One region of the Variovorax terrae genome, then DNA from elsewhere that is predicted to be linked to it. Evidence: predicted binding sites of a transcription regulator. Region 1 holds the regulator's gene; the other holds the start of a gene.
The links. Region 1 encodes NrdR, which represses ribonucleotide reductase genes. Its sites were predicted from a motif close to CACNANATNTNGTG; they were not measured.
Positions count from the first base shown of each region.

Region 2: a site for NrdR is predicted at 2,181-2,194, ahead of MMF98_RS02225 (ribonucleoside-diphosphate reductase subunit alpha). Genes of this name have one in related genera too.

Region 1 is NZ_JALGBI010000001.1:1,324,689-1,336,060, forward strand. It holds gene MMF98_RS06230 (PilW family protein) at 1-297, opposite strand, end outside; gene pilV (type IV pilus modification protein PilV) at 294-902, opposite strand; gene nrdR (transcriptional regulator NrdR) at 1,034-1,483, opposite strand; gene glyA (serine hydroxymethyltransferase) at 1,490-2,734, opposite strand; gene MMF98_RS06250 (lytic transglycosylase domain-containing protein) at 2,982-3,794, opposite strand; gene MMF98_RS06255 (DUF748 domain-containing protein) at 4,711-8,490, shown strand; gene MMF98_RS06260 (DUF349 domain-containing protein) at 8,585-11,372, shown strand, end outside.
Region 2 is NZ_JALGBI010000001.1:490,748-502,119, forward strand. It holds gene MMF98_RS02225 (ribonucleoside-diphosphate reductase subunit alpha) at 1-2,085, opposite strand, end outside; gene ampD (1,6-anhydro-N-acetylmuramyl-L-alanine amidase AmpD) at 2,461-3,081, opposite strand; gene MMF98_RS02235 (sigma-54-dependent transcriptional regulator) at 3,065-4,549, opposite strand; gene MMF98_RS02240 (sensor histidine kinase) at 4,552-6,282, opposite strand; gene MMF98_RS02245 (PP0621 family protein) at 6,283-6,513, opposite strand; gene MMF98_RS02250 (cytochrome C assembly family protein) at 6,510-7,313, opposite strand; gene ffh (signal recognition particle protein) at 7,495-8,883, shown strand; gene mdoH (glucans biosynthesis glucosyltransferase MdoH) at 8,964-11,021, opposite strand; gene MMF98_RS02265 (glucan biosynthesis protein G) at 10,994-11,372, opposite strand, start outside.

The DNA of each region.
Region 1 (11,372 bases):
GGCAACGTCCCAGTTGTAAGAGGGAGCGAGGCCGGTTTGGAGCTGGGCGTATTGGTAGGTGTCCTGAAGGCCCGCTTGCCGGGTTGCCTGGCTGAACAACTCAAAAATGAAGCGCGCATTGTCCTGAAGGGCTTGGTTGGCGTCGGTGGTGCGGTAGGTGCCGGCAGATGTGGTGTAGAGCGCCAGCGCCGCGATGGTGATCAGGCTGATGATGACCAGCGACACCAGCAGTTCGACCAGGGTCAGGCCGGTTTGCAGGGCTTGGCGCACCCTGCCGCTTGCAAGGCGGCGAATCACAGGGCGGCTCCCGCTGGGCTGCCGGTGACGGGAACGACCAGGCGAGGGCGGTCGGTGCCATCGGTGATGCCGGTTTCCAGCGTGTTGCCACCGGCGCGCGCTGGCTTGCTGTCCCAGCCGATCTTCACCACCAGAACGCCCGTATTGCTGCAGTCCCATTTGAAAAGGCCTGCTGCGGTACCGGATGTTTCCCGGTAGGCGTTGTCAAAGCAAACGGTGACTTTTCCCCCTGGCAGGGCTTTGCGCGTTCTGTCGATCCATTCGCGCGTCTGGAAATCCGCAAACTGGGCGTTGGAGCAGTTGGCCGTGGCGCCCTTGCACTCGATGGCGGTGCCATAGCTGGTGTAGCTGCTTTTGTCGATGGCGGTGATTTTGTCGGTGGTGGTTCTGGCCGCCAGGCTGGGTATGGCGGTCAAGGCCTCCTGGTAATCGCGAATCAGCGAGGAGGCCACGGCGCTTTGCGATGCGTCCAGATTGCCTCGCAGGGCTTCGAGCTGCACCCCGACGACCGCCAAAAGTCCGAGCGACATCACGACGATGGCTACGAGGGCCTCAATCATGCTGAAGCCTGACTGTCCGTATCGAAAGCTTGAGCGTTTTCTCATGCGGGCAATCTAACAGGGCTCCCGACGGCGGCGGAGGGGGAGCCGACCGGTGGTAGCCAAAGGCGCGTCAACGGTCAGGAATCAATGCAGTTTTTGCTCTGGCCTGTGGTCCGAAGTCAACAGCGCCGCCCCTACCGCCTCACCTCATCCACCAGTGTCTTGAACTCGTCAATGTCCTCAAAGCTCCGGTAGACGCTCGCAAACCGGACATAGGCCACCTTGTCGAGCTTCTTGAGTTCGCGCATGACCAGTTCGCCGATGCGGTTGGAGGCGATCTCGCGCACGCCGAGGTTGAGCAGTTTTTCCTCGATGCGCTCGATCGCGCCGTCGGTCTGCTCGGTGCTGACCGGCCGCTTGCGCAGCGCCAGGTGCATGGAGGCAATCAGCTTGGTGCGGTCGTAGTCGATGCGCCGGCCGTCCTTCTTGACGACCGTGGGAAAGTTGACGTCGGGCCGCTCATAGGTCGTGAAGCGCTTCTCGCAGGCGCCGCACTGGCGGCGGCGGCGGATGAAATCCCCTTCCTCGGACACGCGCGTCTCGACGACTTGCGTCTCGGGGTGGCCGCAGAAGGGGCATTTCATGGGAGATCAGCGGTAGACGGGGAAGCGGCTCGTGAGTGCGTTGACTTTTTCCCGCACGGCCGCGATGTTGGCTGCGTCGCGCGGGTTGTCCAGCACGTCGGCGATCAGGTTGGCGGTCAGGCGCGCTTCCTCGTCCTTGAAGCCGCGCGTGGTCATGGCGGGGGTGCCGATGCGCACGCCGCTGGTGACCATGGGCTTTTCCGGGTCGTTGGGGATGGCGTTCTTGTTGATGGTCATGTGGGCGTCGCCCAGCACGGCCTCGGCTTCCTTGCCGGTGATGCCCTTGGCGCGCAGGTCCACCAGCATCACGTGGCTCTCGGTGCGGCCGCTCACGATGCGCAGGCCGCGTTGCGTGAGCGTCTCGGCCACGATCTGGGCGTTCTTCAGAACCTGCTGCTGGTAGGCCTTGAATTCGGGCGCCAGCGCTTCCTTGAAGGCCACGGCCTTGGCGGCGATCACATGCATCAGCGGGCCGCCCTGCAGTCCGGGGAAGATGGCGCTGTTGATGGCTTTCTCGTGTGCCGCCTTCATCAGGATGATGCCGCCGCGCGGGCCGCGCAGGCTCTTGTGGGTGGTGGAGGTCACCACATCGGCATGCGGCACCGGGTTGGGGTAGATGCCGGCGGCGATCAGGCCGGCGTAATGGGCCATGTCCACCATGAAGATGGCGCCAACGTCCCGGGCCACCTTGGCGAAGCGCTCGAAATCGATGCGCAGCGCATAGGCCGAGGCGCCCGCGATGATGAGCTTGGGGCGGGTCTCGTGGGCCTTGCGCTCCATGGCGTCGTAGTCGATCTCTTCCTTGTCGTTCAGGCCGTAGCTCACCACGTTGAACCACTTGCCGCTCATGTTGAGGGCCATGCCGTGGGTCAGGTGGCCGCCTTCGGCCAGGCTCATGCCCATGATGGTGTCGCCGGGCTTCAGGAAGGCGAGAAACACCGCCTCATTGGCCGAGGCGCCGCAGTGCGGCTGCACGTTGGCGGCTTCGGCGCCGAAGATCTGCTTGACGCGGTCGATGGCCAGCTGTTCGGCCACATCCACATGCTCGCAGCCGCCATAGTAGCGGCGGCCGGGGTAGCCTTCGGCGTATTTGTTGGTGAGCTGCGAGCCTTGGGCCGCCATGACGGCCGGCGAGGCATAGTTTTCGCTGGCGATCAGCTCGATGTGGTGTTCCTGGCGCGCGTTTTCGGCCTGGATGGCGGCAAAGAGTTCGGGGTCGGTTTGCTCGACGAGGATATGGCGTTGGTACATGGCAGTCCTTAAAGACAACGGGCCTTGCATAAAACAAGGGCTGCCCAGGCGAACGGCTGAACGCCTCGGTCCCAAGGACTCGGGCGGTACGCTTCCCAGTGGTTTTTGCCGGCTTCATCCGGCAGCCGTCCGGGGAATGGTTCCCGCGGAACTCCACGTCAGCGGCGGCTTGCCCAACGGGCGGCCGCGCCTATCGCCAGTCGCGTACCCGCCCAGTGTAACTGACCTGCGCCCGCCGGTCGGCGGCTCAGGATTGGGAGAGCAGGGCGACCTTGTCTTCGCCGCTGTCCGGCTTGGCCGGGGGGCCGACCGCGGGAATGCTCTGCGGCGGCGGCAGCGGGCTGGCCCGGCCGGTGGCGACCTGGCGCAGGCGCACGTGCTCGGCCATCACCTTGCCGGCATAGCCGCCGTCGTCCTCGATGTTCGCGGCGCCCACGTAGTAGCGCAGGCCGCCTTCCAGCGAACCGGCGCGGGCGATGCATTCCTGCAGCACTTTTACGCCCACGCGCAGGTTGGTCACCGGGTCGAAGGCGGCGAGCTTGCCGCCGAAGCTCTCGTACTTGTCGCTGTGCACGCGGGTCATCACCTGCATCAGGCCCTGGGCGCCGACCGGGCTCTGGGCGAACGGGTTGAAGCCCGATTCGATGGCCATCACGGCCAGGATCAGCGTCGGGTCGAGCTTGGTGCGCTCGCCGATGTCGTAGGCCTCGGCCACCAGCGCGCTCACCGGCTCGGGCGCGACGCGGTACTTCTTGCTCAGCCAGTAGGCCACGGCGGCCTGCTGTTTGGGCAGATCCTTGGGGTTGGCCGCGGTGGCGCGGTCAATGGCTTCGGCGTTCACGGGCAGCCCCAGAGTGGCTTCCTGGCGCGCCTGCAGCCAGCCGATGAGTTTCGTTTCGCCAGCCTGACGCAGGTCAGGGCGGGCAGTCAGGGTGATCACGGAAAACACCACCGCCAGCCCCAGGAGGGCGAAGCCGTTGTGCGTGATCTCAAAAAAGCCCTGGGCGACATCGGATGCGAAGGTTCGCAGGCCCTGGGCGATTTTTCCTAACGCTGTCATAGCACTTCCTTTCTACGCGCGGGCCTGCTTCGCGATGCGGCTCGGGGGCAGCATCGCAGCAACAGGCTCCTCGTTTGGATTGGTACGCAATCAGCATCCTGCTCCGTCTTCAAGACTTATGGCAGCAATGCGACTTAGCCGGGTTCGGCAGCGGATTCGGGTTCTCCCTCGGTCTTTGGAGGGACTGGCGGATTCTAGGGTGCTTCAAAATACCAAGTCAATTATTAAAAATTAGTCATTAATATCAAAAATGGTATTAAAAATCGAACTTTGGAGCCCCCTGGAAGGCCGAAAAAGAGGGGGCCCGGGCTCGTCGCATGGAGCCTGAAGATTGGTGTTTGCTATCGAAATGAGAGCGACAAAGGACCACTGTGAAAGGACATTGGGGGATTTTGGTTGTTTTTCGGGCGGAACGAGCACTCCCATCACCTCCCGCCACCCGCACACCGCGCCGGGCCGGGCCCGGCAGGAAGGGCTGCCGATGTAACAGGTGTTGGGGAGTTCGCCCTACGGCCCGGTTCGAGGGGCTCCGGACCCAGGCCAGCCTGCGCAGGCCGCGAATGAGGATTCAAGCGGCCTTGTCAAGACAAAATCGGCAATCGCGCCCGGAGCCATCATTGAAAAGTCAATTTGAATTCCCTCTGGCGCTTTGCTAAGTTGGCAGGGCCTGAGCCATCAGGCAAACGCCGGTAGGAGCCGTTCGCGCGGTAGCCCCGGCACTTCATGGAAGCAATCTCTTGCTTCCGACGCAACGTGGGACTCGACTCTCCCCGTTGCGAACCCAGACGGCAAAGACATTACGTCAGCCGTCAAGCCCGGCGGCCAGGCTTCAGGCTTACCGTCCGGGCTTTCTTTTTGTCCCTTCCGCCTGCAACAAGGCATTGACGTTTTCAGGCCCGCGCTGAAAACTCGGGGGATGGACATCGATGCAGTAAAAAACAACAAATGGTTCAGAAGGGTGGCCTGGGCCGTGGGAGGGGTGCTGGCGCTGTGGGGGATCGGCTGGCTGGCCGTGCCGCCCCTCGTCAAGAGCCAGGCCGAGAAGATCGCCACCGAGAAGCTGGGCCGCCAGGTCACCCTTGGCGCGGTCGACTTCAAGCCCTGGACGCTCGAACTCACCCTGAACGACCTGGCCATCGCCGGCGCGAACGGGGCGCCGCCCCAGTTGCTGATCAAGCGTATCTATATAGATGGCGAACTGCAGTCGCTGCTGCGGCTGGCGCCAGTGGTCGACGCGGTGGAGGTCGAGGCGCCCCAGCTCCGGCTCACGCACCTGAGCGACGGCCACTATGACATCGACGACATCCTGGCGCGCCTGAGCCAGCCCTCCGGCCAGCCGCCCGGCGAACCGCCCAGGTTCGCGCTCTACAACCTGGCGCTGACGGGCGGCTCGGTCGACTTCACCGACCAGGCCGTCCACCGCACGCACGAACTGCGCGAACTCAACCTCAGCGTGCCGTTCCTGAGCAACCTGCCGTCGCAGCGCGAGGTCAAGGTCGAGCCGCGGCTGGCCTTCCGGCTCAATGGCAGCAGCTTCGACTCCTCGGCCGTCGGCACGCCCTTCACCCAGGCCCGCAAGACCGACGCCAGCATCAAGCTCGCGGGCTTCGACCTCACGCCCTACCTCGGCTACATCCCGGCCAGCGTGCCGGTGAAGCTGCAGGCCGCCACGCTGGACGCCGATGTCCGGGTGGCCTTCGAGCAGACGCCGCGCATCGCCGTGCGGCTCAGCGGCACCGTGCAGGCCAGCCGCGTGAAGCTGGCCGATGCCCGGGCGCAGGAGCTGCTGGGCTTCGAGACGCTCAAGCTCACGCTGGACGACGTGCGGCCGTTCGAGCAGACGGCCCGGCTGGCCGCCGTGGAACTGGATTCCCCCAGCCTGGCCGTGCGCCGCGACAAGGCGGGGCGGCTCAACCTTGATCTGTCCGGCACGCCGGAGGCGCCCCAAAAGACAGCGGCCAGCGACGCCGCCGCAAAGACCCCCACCGCCAAAGTCTCCCCGGCCGGCGGCTGGAAGATCGATGTGGCCAAGGTGGCCGTGCGCGGCGGCGCCGTGGCCTGGAGCGACGACGGCACCGCGCCGCAGGCCCGGCTGGCCTTGCGCAACGTGGCGCTGGACGCCTCGGGCATCGCCGTGCCGGTGGCCCAGCCGCTGCAGTTCAGCGGGGCGGCCGTGCTCGACAGCCAGCCCGGCCAGGCCAGCCTGAGCTTCAGCGGCACGGCCACCGACATCGCCGCCAGCGTGACCGCCACCGTCGGCGGGGTGCCGCTGGCCGCGGCGGCGCCTTACCTGGCGTCCTTCATCACGCCCGCGCTGGGCGGCACGCTGGACGCCGATCTCGCCCTGCAATGGAAGGCGCCCGCCGGGCCCGGCCAGGCCCCGGGGCTGCAGGTGCAGGCCCGGCAGCTGGTGCTCAACCAGCTGGCCCTGACCCAGGGCCGGGCGCCGCTGGCCTCGGTCAAGAAGATCGAGCTGGCGCAGGCGCAGCTGGATCTGGCGCAGCAGACGCTCAGCGTCGAGAAACTCGCGCTGACGCAGCCGCGGGCCAAGGTCGGGCGCGGCGAGGACCGGCGCTGGATGTTCGAGCACTGGCTCAAGGCCGGCAGCGCCGCGCCGGCGGCGGCGCCCGGGCACCGGCCGGGCGGGGCGGCGGACAAGCCCTGGGGCGTGGCCCTGGGCGAGGTGACGCTCGACGCCGGCGCCCTGTCCTACCTCGACCAGGCGACGGCCAGGCCCGTGGCGTTCGAGCTGACCGGCCTGAAGCTGCAGATGAAGAACGTCGCGCCCGACAGCGCCAAGCCCTCGCCGCTGACGGTGTCGGCCCGCCTCGGCGCCGGCCGGACCGAGCCCGGGCGGCTCGACTACCGCGGCACGCTGGCGCTCAAGCCGCTGGCCGCGCAGGGCCGGGTCGATGCCCAGCGCCTGCCGCTGCACGCCTTCGCGCCTTACTTTGCCGATGCCCTCAATATCGAGCTGCTGCGCGCCGACGCCAGCTTCAAGGGCCAGGTGCGCTATGCCGACGGCAAGGCCGGCCCGGCGCTCAAGCTCAGCGGCGACACCGCGCTGGAGGAGTTCCGCGCCAACAGCGTGCCGGTGGACGCGCCGCCGCAGGAGGCCGCCGCGGGCAAGGGCGGCCTGGCGATCAGCGAGGAGCTGCTGAGCTGGAAGGCGCTGAGCCTGCGCGGCCTGGAGGTCTCGCTCACCCCCGGCACCGCCACCACGGTGGATGTGCGCGAAACCACGCTCAGCGACTTCTTCGCCCGCGTCATCATCAACGAGAACGGCCGCATCAACCTGCAGGACCTCGTGAAATCGAGCGCCGCCACCGGCACGGCCACCGTGCCGGCGGCCACGACCGGTGCCGCGGTTGCTACCAATTCGATAGCAACCAACGACCCGGCGACGCGGACATCCGGCCAAAAATCCGCTTCAACCCCGGTGCCGGCCGGTGCCGCGGCTGCCAGCGTTGCCGCGGGCACCGCCACGGCGGCGCCCGCACCGGTGATCCGGGTCGGCCCGGTCAGCCTGATCAACGGCAAGGTGCTGTTCACCGACCACTTCGTCAAGCCCAACTACTCGGCCGACCTGAGCGACCTCACCGGCAAGCTCAGCGCGTTCTCCTCGGTCTCGCCCCAGGGCTCGCCGCAGCTGGCCGACCTGGAGCTGCGCGGCCGCGCCGAAGGCACGGCCTCGCTCGAGATCCTGGGCAAGCTCAACCCATTGGCCAAGCCGCTGGCACTGGACATCAAGGGCAAGGTGCGCGACCTCGAACTGCCGCCGCTGTCGCCGTACTCCATCAAGTACGCGGGCCACGGCATCGAGCGCGGCAAGCTCAGCGTGGACGTGGCCTACCTCGTCAAGCCCGACGGCCAGCTCACCGCGAGCAACAACCTCGTGCTCAACCAGCTCAGCTTCGGCGACGAGGTCAAGGGCGCGCCCGCCAGCCTGCCGGTCAAGCTGGCGGTGGCGCTGCTGGCCGACCGCAACGGCGTGATCGACATCAACCTGCCCATCAGCGGCTCGCTCAACGACCCGCAGTTCAGCCTCGGGCCGATCATCTTCAAGGTCATCGTCAACCTCATCGTCAAGGCCATCACCTCGCCGTTCTCGCTGCTGGCCAGCGCCTTCGGCGGCGGCGGCGACGAGCTCAGCATGGTGGCCTTCGCGCCCGGCAGCGCCATGCTCTCGCCCGACGCACGGCAGGGGCTGGACAAAGTGGCCAATGCCCTGACCGACCGGCCTTCGCTCAAGATGACCGTGGTCGGCACCGCCAGCCTGCAGGCCGAGCGCGACGGCTACAAGCACGAACGCCTGAAGGCGCTGGTGCAGGCCGAGAAGCGCCGCGCCGCCGTGCTGGCCGGACAGACCGCCACCGGCGTCATCACCGTGAGCGAGGCCGAATACCCGGCCCTGCTCAAGGAGGTCTACAAGCGTGCCGACATGCCCAAGCCGCGCAACCTGATCGGCATGGCCAAGGACCTGCCGCCGGCCGAGATGGAGGCGCTGCTGCTGGCCAACATCCCGGTCAGCGACGACGTGATGCGCGAGCTCGCGCTGCAGCGCGGCGTGGCCGTCAAGGACTACCTGGCCACGAAGAACCTGCCGCCCGAGCGCCTGTTCCTGGGCGCGGCCAAGGCGGTGGCGCCCGAGGCCAAGTGGAGTCCGCGCGCCGAATTGAGCCTTGCCACGCAGTAATGCGTGGCCGGCGCTCGCCGCATTCGCCAAATAGCGGCGAAAATAGCGGCTTGACCGCCGCGGCGGCCCGGCCCTCTTCCAAAATAACTGTTCCATGCTCCGTTTTCCTGCCTTCAACAAAACACCCGAAGCTCCTGAAGTGACGCCCGCTCCCGCCAAACCTCAAGAAACCCATCCGCTCGACGCCCTGACCGGCGGCGCTTTCTCCGCCTCCACCTCGGGCGAGCGCGCCGCGCGCATCCGCGAGTGGCTGGCCGGCAACCCGGCGCCCGAGCAGATGCAGGAGGTCTTCAAGGAACTGAGCGCGCGCGACAAGGGCGCCGCCCGGCCGCTGCGCGAGAAGCTCGACGAACTCAAGCGCGCCAAGGGCCAGGAGGCCATGGCCATCGAATGGGCCGACAAGGCGCAGGCCCTGCTGGGCGCGCCGCGCCTGAACATCGCCGACGCCCTGGCCTGGCAGCGCGACGCCGCCAAGGCCGGCGCGCCGCTGTCCAGGGAGCCGCTGGCCACGCTCAAGGGCCAGCTGGCCGACCGCGTGAAGGTGATCGAGGACCTGCAGCACCGCACCCAGGTGCAGCGCGAGGCCGCCGTGCTGCTGGCCCAGCGCATCGAGGTGCTGTCCACCAAGAGCTGGAAGGACGCGCAGGCCGCCTGGGAGGTGCTGCGCGCCGACGTGGCGCACTGGCAGGAGCAAGCCGCCGCGATCGCGGTGGACGCGAGCTGGCCCAGCGTGGACGCCCGCTTCCCGCCGTTGCTGGAGGCCTCCAAGGCCCAGCTGCTGGTGGTGTGGGAGGCCTTCCAGGCCGCGCTGACGCAGGCCGCCGCGGCTGCCGAAGACGGTGCCGCGCCGCTGCCGCCGGTGCCGGTGTGGGCCGACGAGCTGCGCCTGGCGCGCGGCGTGCCGGTGGAAGCGCCGCCGAAGCCGGCCAAGCCCAAGGTCGATCCCGAGCTGCGCGCCCGCGCCACCCAGGCCGTGCGCGACGCGCTCGCCAAGGTCGAGCAGGAAACCGGCCAGGGCCACGGCAAGGCCAGCGCCGGCGCGGCCGCCGCGCTGCGCAACGCGCTCAAGGAACACGGCAAGCTGATCGACGACAAGCTCGAGAACCAGGCCCATGCCGCGCTGGCCGCCGCCGGCGAACTCGAAGGCTGGCAGCGCTGGCGCGCCGACCAGTTGCGCGAGGAACTGGTGGCCAAGGCCGAGGGCCTGTTCGAGCGCGCCGCGCCGGCCGAAGGCCAGGAGCCGCAGCCGCCCAAGCCGCGCCTGGGCGGGCGCAAGATGCAGGAAACCCTGCGCACCCTGCGCGAGCAGTGGAAGCAGACCGACCAGGGCGGCGCGCCCAACCACGCGCTGTGGAAGCGCTTCGACGACGCCTGCAACGAGGCCTACAAGGTGGTCGAGGCCTGGCTCGAGAAGGTCAAGTCCGAGTCGGCCGAGCACAAGGTGCAGCGCCTGGCGCTGATCGAGGAAGTCAAGGCCTGGAGCGCGGCCAACGCCACGGCGCTGGACGACGACTGGAAGGGCTTTGCCCGCATCCTGCACCAGTTTGCCGAGCGCTGGCGCGAGGCCGGCCACGTGGGCGAGAAGGCCTTCGCCGAGCTGCAGCCGCAGTGGAAGGCCGCCATCAATGCCGCCCATGCGCCGCTGGAGGCCATGCAGAAGCAGAGCCTGGAGCGCCGCCACGCGATGATCGACGAAGCCAGCGCGCTGGGCGCCGCGCCGCTGCTGCGCATCGACGCTGTCAAGGCGCTGCAGCAGCGCTGGCAGGCCGAGGCCCAGGCTGTGCCGCTGGAGCGCAAGCACGAGCAGAAGCTGTGGGACGCCTTCCGCCGGCCGATCGACGAAGCCTTCAACCGCAAGACGGCCGAACGCGAGAAGGCCGCCAGCGCGCTGAGCGAGCGCGACCGCGCCGTGCTCGACGCCGCCAAGGCGCTCGAGGCCGCCAATGCCGGCGGCGATGCCCAGAAGATCCGGGCCGCCATGAACGAGCTGGAAGCCGCGCTGCGCGGCCAGGCGCAGGCCGCGGCCGTGGTGACCGCGCAGGCGGCCGAAGCCGCGAAAAATGAATCGAATCAGGCGGAAGTCCAGGCGCAGCGGTCATCGGATGCTACTGAAACCGTAGCAAGCGAGGCTGCGCCCGAGACCGCGGCCGAGGGCGAACCGGGCACCGAGCCGGCGGCCGAGGCTGCCCCCGCGGCACCGGCCGTGCCGGCCAAGGCGCCGCCCAAGCCCGTGATCGCGATGCGCGGCGACGACCGCCCCGGCATGAAGAAAGCCGAGCCGGCGCAGGCCGGGCGCGGCGGCAAGTTCGGCGACCGCAAGGGCGCGCCGGGTGGCCGGGGCGATGCCCGCGGCGGCCCGCGCGGCGCCGGCGACAACCGCTTCGAGCCGCGCCGCGACGAGCGTGGCGCGGGCCGTTTCGGCGACCGCCCCTCGTATGAAGACCGCGGCCCGCGCCTGGGCGATGCGGCGTTCCGCGCCCAGCGCGAGGCGCTCGAACATGCCCAGCTGGCCCTGAAGAAGCTCGCGGCGCAGGCCCATGGCGAAGCCCTCACGCAGTTGCTGGGCGCCTGGGAGCAGCGCGCGGCCGACCAGTTGCCGAGCCAGCAGGAGCTGGGCCGCGCCGTCACGCCGGCCGTGCGCACGGCCTGGGCCCAGGCCGTGGGTGCCGCCCCCGCGGGCGATGCCGGCGACAGCCTGCTGCGCCTGGAGATCGCCGCCGAGGTGCCGACCCCGGCCGAGCACCTGAACGCCCGCCGCATGCTGCAGCTGCAGCTTCTGACCAAGCGTAACGATCCGTCGCCCGCGCAGACCTGGGGCCAGGATGCCGGCCGCGTGCTGGCCTCGGCCCACGACGCGGCCACCGCGCGCCGCCTGCAGAACG
Region 2 (11,372 bases), 830 kb from region 1:
TTCCATCGACCGGTCGGCGAATTCCACGGCCGCTTGCGACGCGTAGGGAATGCGCAGCTCATACAGGGCATCCTGGAAAGCCATGACGCCCAGGCCCACCGGGCGGTGGCGCATGTTGGAGTCGCGCGCCTTCTTGACGGCGTAGTAGTTGATGTCGATCACGTTGTCGAGCATGCGCATCGCGGTGGCGATCGTCTTCTTGAGCTTGTCGTGGTCGAGCACCTGGGTGCCGCCGGCCGAGCCGGCGGGTGCCGCCTTCAGATGCTGCAGCAGGTTCACCGAGCCGAGGTTGCAGACCGCGGTTTCGGTGTCGCTGGTGTTGAGCGTGATCTCGGTGCACAGGTTGGACGAGTGCACCACGCCCGCGTGCTGCTGCGGCGAGCGCACGTTGCAGGCGTCCTTGAAGGTGATCCAGGGATGGCCCGTCTCGAACAGCATGGTGAGCATCTTGCGCCACATGTCGCTGGCCTGCAGCGTGCGCGAGGGCTTGATCTCGCCGCGCTTGGCTTTTTCCTCGTAGGCCACGTAGGCCTTCTCGAAGTCGGCGCCGAACTTGTCGTGCAGGTCGGGCACGTTGGACGGCGAGAACAGCGTCCATTCGCCCTTTTCCATGACGCGGCGCATGAACAGGTCGGGGATCCAGTTCGCGGTGTTCATGTCGTGCGTGCGGCGGCGGTCGTCGCCGGTGTTCTTGCGCAGCTCGAGGAACTCCTCGATGTCCAGGTGCCAGGTTTCCAGGTAGGTGCAGACCGCGCCCTTGCGCTTGCCGCCCTGGTTCACGGCCACGGCCGTGTCGTTGACCACCTTGAGGAAGGGGACCACGCCCTGCGACTCGCCGTTGGTGCCCTTGATGTGCGAGCCCAGGGCGCGCACGCGCGTCCAGTCGTTGCCCAGGCCGCCGGCGAACTTGGACAGCAGCGCGTTTTCCTTGATCGATTCGTAGATGCCGTCGAGGTCGTCCGGCACCGTGGTCAGGTAGCAGGAGGACAGCTGCGAGCGCAGCGTGCCGCTGTTGAACAGCGTGGGCGTGCTCGACATGAAGTCGAACGAGGACAGCACTTCGTAGAACTCGATGGCGCGGGCTTCGCGGTCGACCTCGTTGAGCGCCAGGCCCATGGCCACGCGCATGAAGAAAGCCTGCGGCAGCTCGATGCGGGTCTTGCGCACGTGCAGGAAGTAGCGGTCGTACAGGGTCTGCAGGCCCAGGTAGTCGAACTTCAGGTCGCGGTCGGCCTGGAGCGCGGCGCCCAGCTTGTGCAGGTCATAGTGCAGCAGCCTTTCGTCCAGCAGCTCGGCGTCCACGCCCTTCTTGATGAATTCAGGGAAGTAGCGGGCATAGCTCTGGGCCATTTCGGCCTGCGTCACTTCTTGGCCCAGCACTTCGCGGGCGATCGTGTGCAGCAGCAGGCGCGCCGTGGCGTAGGTGTAGTCGGGGTCTTTCTCGATCAGCGTGCGCGCGGCCAGGATCGATGCCTTGTAGACCTCGTCCATCGGCACGCCGTCGTACAGGTTGCGCATGGTCTCGGCCACGATCGGGTCGGGCTTGACGTCTGTGCCCAGGCCGGCGCAGGCCGATTCGATCAGGCCCTGCAGGCGGTCGAGGTCGAGCGCCACGCGCCGGCCGCCGTCGAGCACATGCAGCGCCGGCGCCTTCGGGGTGGCCTGCACGGCCTGGCGGGCGCGCTCCTGCGTGCGCTTTTCGCGGTACAGCACATAGGCGCGGGCGATCTCGTGGTGGCCGCCGCGCATCAGGCCCAGTTCCACCTGGTCCTGCACGTCTTCGATATGGAAGGTGCCGCCGCCCGGGCGCGAGCGCATCAGGGCGCGCACCACGCCCTGGGTCAGGTTGTCGACGACTTCGCGCACGCTGGCCGAGGCGGCGCCCTGCGTGCCATGCACCGCGAGGAAAGCCTTCATCATCGCGATCGCGATCTTGTCCGGCTCGAACGGCACGACGGCACCGTTGCGGCGGATGATCTGGTAATGGGCCAGCGGATGGGCGGCGGCACTGCCGGCGCTGTCGGTGGCCTGGGACGGAACGACGCCGGCATGGGGCGTGGACGGGGGGGTCAAAGCGGTTTGCATTGTTTCCTCTTCTTTCGCAATTTTTGTTGGGACTGGCGGGGCGGGAGCGCGGGCCAGAGGGGTGTCGGGGGCTACCCTTGTTTGCACAATGGACACACTATATCTAGGGTCCAACTGGATTTCAAGCCACTACGGGTAGTGTATCGACCCTGATGCACATGCTTACATTTGAGCCTCGAAAAACCGCTGGGAGCGAGTGCCTTTGCGAGGGTGGCCGCACGGCCTTGCAGGCGTGATCCGCGCAGGGGGCGCCGCAGTGCGGCCAGTCTGTGTGCGCCTTGCGGCCGGTTTTGCCGCGCCGTGCCGCGTAGGGCCTGAGGTCGTGGAGGATGCGGCCCCGTCAGAGGGGTCTTGCCGCATGCGCGGCGAGTGCCTTCATGCGTTTTGTGGCAGGCGCAACGATTCGGGAAAAGACCGGGGCGGCCAGCCCAGCGTGCGCTGCAGCAAAGGCCACTCGAAGCCGTTGCCGGGGTCCTGCTTGCGCCCAGGCGCAACGTGCTCGTGGCCCGCGATGTGCGCGACCGGATAGTGCTGCGCGATGGCCGAGCACAGGCTGCCCAGGGTTTCGTACTGCGCGGCTTCGAAGCGGTCGCCCTCCAGGCCTTCGAGTTCGATGCCCACCGAGCGGTCGTTGCAGTTGTCCCGGCCCAGGTAGTGCGAGGCGCCGGCATGCCAGGCGCGCTCGCGGCAGCTCACGAACTGCCACAGCGCCCCGCTGCGGCGGATGTAGAAATGGGCCGAGACCTGGGTGCCGCGGATGCGCTCGAAGTAGGGGTGGGCGTTCCAGTCCAGTGTGTTGGTGAACAGCTGCAGCACTTCGTCGCCGCCATACTGCCCCGGCGGCAGGCTGATCGAGTGCAGCACGATGAGGTCGATCTCGGTGCCGGCCGGGCGCGGCCCGAAGTTCGGGGACGGCAGCGTTCGTGCGAACCGGTACCAGCCTTCGTGCCACAGGCCGTCGTCGCCGTCGGCGGCAGGCTCAGGCGGTTTCTTCATTCGGCTCATCACCCGGTGGCGTCGAGATGTTGAGGCGGGCAATGCGGTAGCGGATCTGGCGCAGGCTCAGCCCCAGGCGGGCTGCCGCAGCGGTCCGGTTGAATCCGGTGTCGTTCAAAACCTTGACCAGGATGTCGCGCTCCTGCTGGTCGAGGTAGGCCTGCAGGTCGCTCGGAGCCTGGGCGAGGGCCGGTGCCGCGGGCATCGGCACGGGGTCGGGCGCAGCCTGCGCGGCGGCGGGCGCGGCCTGGGTGGGCGCGAAATCGACCTGGAGCACGTCGCCCTCGCTCAGGGCCACGGCGCGATGCAGCAGGTTTTCCAGTTCCCTCACGTTGCCGCCCAGGGGATGTGCACAGAGTTGCTCGAGCACCGTCGGCGACAGCGCCGGCACCGGCATGCCCGACTCCTGAGCGATCCGGGCCAGCAGCGCGGCGCACAGGGCCGGCAGGTCGCCGGTGCGCTCGCGCAGAGGGGGCACCACGATCTCGATCACGTTCAGGCGGTAGTACAGGTCCTGCCGGAAGCGGCCGGCCTGCACGTCCGCGGCCAGGTCCTTGTGCGTGGCGCTGACGATGCGCACGTCCACGGCGTCTTCCTGCGTGGAACCCAGCGGGCGCACATGGCGTTCCTGGATGGCGCGCAGCAATTTGGACTGCATGGCCAGGGGCAGGTCACCGATCTCGTCGAGGAACAGGGTGCCGCTGCGCGCGGCCTGGAAATAGCCTTCGCGGTCCTGCGTGGCTCCGGTGTAGGAGCCTTTCTTGGCGCCGAAGAATTCGGCCTCGAGCAGGTTCTCGGGGATGGCGCTGCAGTTCACGGCCACGAAGGGGGCTTCGGCGCGATGGCTGCAGGCATGGATGGCGCGCGCCACCAGTTCCTTGCCGGTGCCCGATTCCCCGCGCACCAGCACGGGCGCCATGCTGCGGGCGACCTTGACGATGCGTTCCTTGACGCCGCGCATGGCGCCGGAGTCGCCCACCAGCCGCTGCAGCGCCGTGTGGCCGGTCTGCGGCAGCTCCGCGGCGCTGGGGGGCCTGGCGGCAGACGGGCCCTGGCCGCGCCCGCCGCGCAGCGGCTGCTGCTGCGTGCCCTGGATGGCCGAGGCCACGACGCTGCGGAACTGCTTGAGGTCGACTGGCTTGGTGAGGTAGTCGAAGGCGCCCGCCTTGAGGGCTTCCACTGCGTTCTCGGCCGAGCCGTAGGCCGTCATCACGACACAGCGCTCCTGGCGCTGCTGCGTCGTCATGCCCACCAGCAGTTCCAGGCCGAGGCCGTCGGGCAGGCGCATGTCGGTGATCACGGCGTCGAACTTGCGGTCGCCAAGGTGCTGCCAGGCCTCCGAGAGGCTGGCGGCCGCTTCCACGCGGTAGCCCTCGCGCAGCAGCGTGAGCTCGTACAGCGTCCGCAGGTCCGGCTCATCGTCGACGATCAGGACCTGCGCGGGGTTCGGGGAGTTGCTTGCAGCCATGGTCAGACAAGTATTGTGTCAAATGATAGAGGGCTGTCGCCTTGCGCCGGACCGGCGCGGAACGTCACGAAGAATTCGTTGCCTTCCACGGCCGCGGCCACCGGGCCGCGCGGGGCCCGCTGGTAGCCGATCAGCGCGCCATGCCGCTCGCACAGTTCGCGGCAGATGTACAGGCCCAGGCCGCTGGAGCGGCTTTCCGAAGAGAAGAAGGGCTCGAACAGATGCCGCTGCACGGTCTGCTCGAGCGGCTCGCCGTCGCTCCACACCAGCAGGCTGCATTCGCCGAGGGAGGAGACCACGGTCGAGACCTGGATCGAGTCGGGCTGCTGGCCCGCATAGCGCAGCGCGTTGTCCAGCAGGTTGATCAGCACGCGGCGCAGGTGGCCGGCATCGAACACCGCGCGCGGGCCCATGGCGTCGAGCGCCACGCTCAGGCGCGCCGCGGCGCCGGTCTGACGGGACCAGTCGGCGCAGATGGTGGCGACGTTCGCATCCAGGTCCAGCAGGCCGGGGCCGGCGACGGCGGTTTGCTGCTGCACCCGCGAAATGTCCAGCACTTCCTCCACGATCTGCGCCAGGCGCAGCGCGTTCTGCCGCACCAGCATCGTCAGCTGCTTCTGCGCCGGCTCGGTCAGGTCTTCGTCGAGCAGCGCGTTGGCCTGCGAGATGGCGGCCAGCGGATTGCGTATTTCATGGGCGACCGCGGCCGACATGCGGCCCATGGCCGCGAGCTTCTCGGTGCGCAGGCGCGCCTCCATTTCGCGCAGGTCCTGCAGGAACATGACGCACAGGTTCTCCGCCTGCGTGTCGTGCGTGGCGGTGAGCCGCGTGCGCACGTGGATGCGCCGCGGGTTCTGCCCCGCATGGCTGATGGCGATGTCGGAGATCTGGCTGCCGTGCTGGACGAAGGTCAGCCGGGCCAGCTCGACCAGGGCCTGCCAGGCGGCCTCGGCCGCCAGCACGAAGGGGGCGTTGCGCACGGCGCCCTGGGCCGAGCCCAGCAGGCGGCGCGCCGCCGGGTTGGCGGCCCGCACGACGCCATTGATGTCGACCACCAGCACGCCGTCGGCCAGGGTTTCGATCACCAGTTCGTTCACCTGGGTCTGCACCCGCGCGGCATGCTGGCTGCGCCGGGCCAGCGCCTCCTCGCGCGCCAGCCGCAGGGCCAGCTGGTTGGCCAGGAAGGCCACGATGAACAGGCCGATGCCGGTCAGGCCGGACTGCAGGAAGCGCGGCGCGGCATCGCCCTGGATCTGCAGCGAGATCCACCAGGCGTCCACCAGCAGCACCAGCGTCACGCCGGCGGCCGTGCCTAGCGCCAGCGGCAGCGAGCCCATCACGGACCCGAGCAGCACGGGCAGGGCGAACAGCGGGGTGTAGTTGATGTTGGCGCCTTGCAGGAACTGCAGGGCCGAGAAGGCGATCAGGTCGACGCCGATGGTCGACACCCACTGCGTGTCGAAGGTGCGGCCGGGCGTGCGCGGCTGGGCCAGCAGGCGCACGGCCAGCGTGGCGGCGAGGTAGGTGCTGCACAGCGCCACCAGCCACACGTTGACGGGTTGCCCCAGCCCGTAGATCGAGCCCTGCATCAGCAGCAGCACCACGGCGATCATGATGCGCGCGGTCATGAAGCCGCGCCACAGCCTGGCGAAGGCGGAGTCTTCCACCGGGGTGGGGCTGTCTTCCGGGAGGGGCGGGCCGAACCAGGAGGGCGCGTCCGTGGGGCTGGCCATTCAGCCCTCGGCGCGCTGGCGGTGCTCGGCGCAGCAGTACAGGCCGCGGCGGCCCGGCAGCGCCTCGGCCTGCGGCAGGTGCACGGCGCAGACCGGGCAGCGCACCATGTCCTGGGGTTCGCCGGCGGGCTGCGCGGCCGGGCCGCGGCGCGCGGGCCGGTCGGCCAGGCGGCGGCTGCGCCAGAGCCAGACGCCGGCCAGGACCACGAGCAGCACGATGAGGTATTTCATGCGCCGCGCCCCAGCACCACTTCGAGCACGAAGCGCGAGCCCACATAGCCCAGCAGCAGCAGCAGCGAGCCGACGTACAGCACCCGCACGGCCTTGCGGCCGCGCCAGCCGAAGCGCGAGCGGCCCAGCAGCAAGGCGGCGAAGGCCAGCCACGACAGCACCGAGAACACCGTCTTGTGGTCCCACTTCCAGGCCTTGCCGGGGCCGTACAGCGTCTCGCCGAACAGCCAGCCGGCCAGCAGGGTGGCGGTCAGCAGCACGAAGCCGGCTTTCACGAAGCGGAAGGTCAGCCGTTCGAGCGTGAGCAGCGGCATGCCGCTGTGCGCATCGCTGGCCTGGCGGATCTGCCGCTCGGCGCGCGTCATGAGCCAGGCGTGCACCACGGCGGCGGCGAACAGGCCGTACGAGGCGATGCCCAGCGCCCAGTGCAGCGGCAGCCAGGGCGAGGCGCTCACGTGCAGCGCATTGCCCGGAAACAGCAGGGCCAGCAGCACGGCCGCGGAGCCCAGCCCGGCCAGGGCCCAGCGCGCCTGCAGTTGCGGGAACAGCTGGCTCTCCACCGCATAGACCGTCAGCACCAGCCAGGCGGTGACGGACAGCGCGGGCGCGAAGCCGAAACGCGGCGGGTCGCCCAGCAGCCCCGCGGCCAGCACGCCGGCATGCAGCAGCCAGGCCGCCAGCAGGGCCGTGCGGCTGGCGCGCAAACTCAGGCGCGCTGCGGCAGCAGCAGGGATGGCGTAGGCTGCAGCGGCCGCAATACCCAGCAGGACGCTGAGGGGGGACGCACTGGATAAAATCATGGCAAAGGAGTTTAACCCCCAGGCTCCGCACGCGACGGTGCTGCGCCTTCCCCCTTCGCTTCGCAAGGGGGCGCCGCCAGCGGCCTGGCAAGGCCCGCTGCGCGGCGGCCCCGAACCTGGGCGGCGCTGTGCGCGGCCGGTTGTCTCTGCTCCTTATTTTTACAAGGCATTCGTTCTCTTTATGGCCAGCGCTCTTACCGACAAACTCTCCCGCCTCGTCAAGGAAATGCGCGGCCAGGCCCGCATCACTGAGTCCAATGTGCAGGACATGCTGCGCGAGGTGCGCATGGCCCTGCTCGAGGCCGACGTGGCGCTGCCCGTGGTGCGCGACTTCATCGCCCGCGTGAAGGAGAAGGCGCTGGGCCAGGAGGTACTGGGTTCGCTGTCGCCGGGGCAGGCCCTGGTGGGCATCGTCAACCGCGAGTTGGCGGCCACCATGGGCGAGGTCGACGACAAGGGCGCGCTGCGCGCGCCGGCCGACATCAACCTCGCCGCGCAGCCGCCGGCCGTGATCCTGATGGCCGGCCTGCAGGGCGCGGGCAAGACCACCACCACCGCCAAGCTGGCCAAGCACCTGATCGACAAGCGCCGCAAGAAGGTGCTCACGGTGTCGGGCGACGTCTACCGCCCCGCGGCGATCGAGCAGCTCAAGACCGTGACGGCCCAGGCCGGCGCCGAATGGTTCCCGAGCACGCCCGAGCAGAAGCCGGTGGACATCGCCCGCGCCGCGCTCGACTATGCGAAGAAGCATTTCTTCGACGTGCTGCTGGTGGACACAGCGGGCCGCCTCGCCATCGACGAGGCGCTGATGCGCGAGATCAAGGACCTACATGCCGCGCTCGACCCGGTGGAGACGCTGTTCGTGGTCGATGCCATGCAGGGCCAAGACGCGATCAACACGGCCAAGGCCTTCAAGGAGGCCCTGCCGCTGACCGGCATTGTGCTGACCAAGACCGACGGCGACTCGCGCGGCGGCGCCGCCCTGAGCGTGCGCCAGGTCACCGGCGCGCCGATCAAGTTCGCCGGCGTCAGCGAGAAGATCGACGGCCTGGAGGTGTTCGACGCCGAGCGCCACGCCGGGCGCATCCTGGGCATGGGCGACATCGTCGCGCTGGTCGAACAGGTCACGGCCGGGGTCGACATGGAGGCCGCGCAGAAACTCGCGGCCAAGGTCAAGAGCGGCGACGGCTTTGACCTCAACGACTTCCTGAGCCAGATCCAGCAGATGAAGAGCATGGGCGGCCTGTCCAGCCTGCTCGACAAGCTGCCGGCCCAGATGGCCGCCAAGGCGGGCCAGGTGGACATGGACAAGGCCGAGCGCGACATCCGCCGCAAGGAAGGCATCATCCACAGCATGACGCCGCTGGAGCGGCGCAAGCCCGAACTCATCAAGGCCACGCGCAAGCGCCGCATCGCCGCCGGCGCCGGCGTTCACGTGCAGGAGGTCAACCGCCTGCTCAACGAGTTCGATCAGATGCAGGGCATGATGAAGAAGATGAAGGGCGGCGGCCTCATGAAGATGATGAAGCGCATGGGCGGCATGAAGGGCATGCCCAAGATGCCCTTCTGATCCAAGTTTCAAGCGTTTTCAGCCGGATGTCCGCGTCCAGCGGTCATTGTTTGCTATATATCTGATAGCAATCCGGCGCTTCAGGCACGCGCGAACTCGGCCGCGTGCCGCCAGGCGCGGCGCAGCACGGCCGGCGACCATGACTCCTCGGGAATCAGCAGCACGCCGCGCGCGCGCAGCCGCGTGCCGAGCCCGACCTGGCTGGTCAGCACGGCCAGCGGCACGGCCAGCAGCAGCGGCAGCGCCACCGGCGTGAGCCAGACCAGCGCGCCCGCGTCGATCGCCGCGATGCCCAGGCCCAGCAGTGCAATCACCGCTGTCATCGGCGCCAGGCGGGCGGCGGCGTCGCGCCAGGACACGGCAGCGGCTTCGCGCGGCGGCGATTTCCAGTCGAGCTTCAGGCCGGTCAGCGCCACCAGCACGAACAGCGAATGCGCGAGCATGCGGATCGGCGCCTGCAGCAGCGCCAGCCCGGTCTCCACCGCGGCGCTGCGCAGCAGGCCGGCCGTGCCGCCGTAGGACTTCTGCTGGCCACGCAGCAGCACCGCCAGCAGGCCCAGCACGCGCGGCAGGAACAGCATGCACAGCGTCCAGGCCCAGAGCTCGCGCAGCTCGGTGGGCACGGCCTGCCACTCGGGCAGGATGCGCGCACCCGACATCCACAGCGCCGTGCCCAGCGTCAGGAAGGCCAGCCACAGCGGGGCCGACAGGTAGGACATGGCGCCGATGGCGAACATCGCGCGGTGCACGCGGTGGATGCCCGGCTCGGCGATCAGGCGCGAGTTCTGCAGGTTGCCCTGGCACCAGCGGCGGTCGCGCTGCAGCTCGGCCAGCAGGTCGGGCGGCTGCTGCTCGTAGCTGCCCACCAGGTCCGACACCAGCCAGACGTGGTAGCCGGCGCGGCGCATCAGCGCGGCCTCGACGAAGTCGTGCGACAGGATGCCGCCGGCCAGGCCGCCGCGGCCGCGGATCGGGGCCAGCGCGCAGTGCTGCATGAACGGCGCGACGCGGATGATCGCGTTGTGGCCCCAGTAGTGCGATTCGCCGAGCTGCCAGAACTGCATGCCCAGCGTGAACAGCCGGCCGGTGACGCGCGAAGCGAACTGCTGCGCGCGCGCGTGCAGCGTGACGTGGCCGATGGCCTGGGTCGCGGTCTGGATGATGCCGGCCTTCGGGTTCGCTTCCATCAGCTTGACCATGGACACGATGCACTCGCCGCTCATCACGCTGTCGGCGTCCAGCACCACCATGTAGCGGTAGTCCCGGCCCCAGCGGCGGCAGAAGTCGGCCACGTTGCCGGCTTTGCGGTGCGTGCGGCGCGCGCGCAGGCGGTAGTAGACCTCGATCTGCGGCTGCTCGGGGTGAGCAGCCAGCGCGGCGCGCAGGTCTTCCCAGGCCGCGCGCTCGGCCGCGGCGGTCTTCGGGTCGGCGCTGTCCGACAGCACGAACACGTCGAACACACCGGCATGGCCGGTGGCCGCCACCGATTCGCAGGTGGCGCGCAGGCCCGCGAACACGGTGGCCACGTCCTCGTTGCAGATCGGCATGACGATGGCGGTGCGCGCCTGCGGGTTCACCGGATGGTGGCGCACGGCCCGGGCCGAGAGCGCGTGGCGGTCGCCGCGCAGCGTGACGTAAAAGCCCATCAGCGCGGTCACGAAGCCCGTCACCACCCAGGTGGAGAGCACCGCGAACAGCACGACCTGGCCGTACTCGAGCCAGGCGCTGTCGTAGTCGGGCTGCGCATTGGCGAACAGCGTGGTGGCCATCATCGTGCTGACCAGCGTCAGCAGCGCAAAGACCAGCCGGCGCCGCTGCGCGGCCTGCTGCCAGGCCTCGGGGGCGGCGGCCCGCGCGGCCGGCCGCGGGCGCATCAGCGAGAGTGCGCCCGCGCCCAGGCTGCTCCAGAAGCCGCGCCAGGGGCGCGGCGCCATCGAGCCGCGGTTGAGCGGCGGCGCCGTGGCCGAGTTGGGATGGCGCTCCTCGCGCACGCTGCTGCGCCGCGGTACCTGCGGCACCGGGTAGGCCGCGCCGCGGCGCGCCACCACGGCCGGGGCCGCGCCGCCGTCGGGGGCCGGGTGGGGCGGGAACGACGGTGCCCGCGGCGAACCTAGTCGGGAAGAAGGATGTTGCTCCATGTTTCGCTCACTGCCTCGTTGTGGTGTTGAAGAAAGGCGCGCAGCTCGATCGGCTGCGCCGGGGTGTTGCGTTGCACGCGCAGGGTCAGGCGCCAGGCGCCGGTGGCGGGGTTGCGGTAGAGGTGCTGTTCCACGATGCGGCCGCCGGCATCGCTGGTGGCGACGGCCTGCACCGGGGCTTCGGGCGCCAGCGCGTCGAGCGCCGGGCCGGTGAAATCGACCACGTACTGCACCTGGGTTTTGAGTTCGTCGGCGCTCAGCGGGCTGTAGCCGATGCCGCGGCGCGACTGCGTCACCCAGCCGGCGGGCGGGCGCTGCTGCGCATCGCCCTGCCAGCCCAGCTCGTAGGCG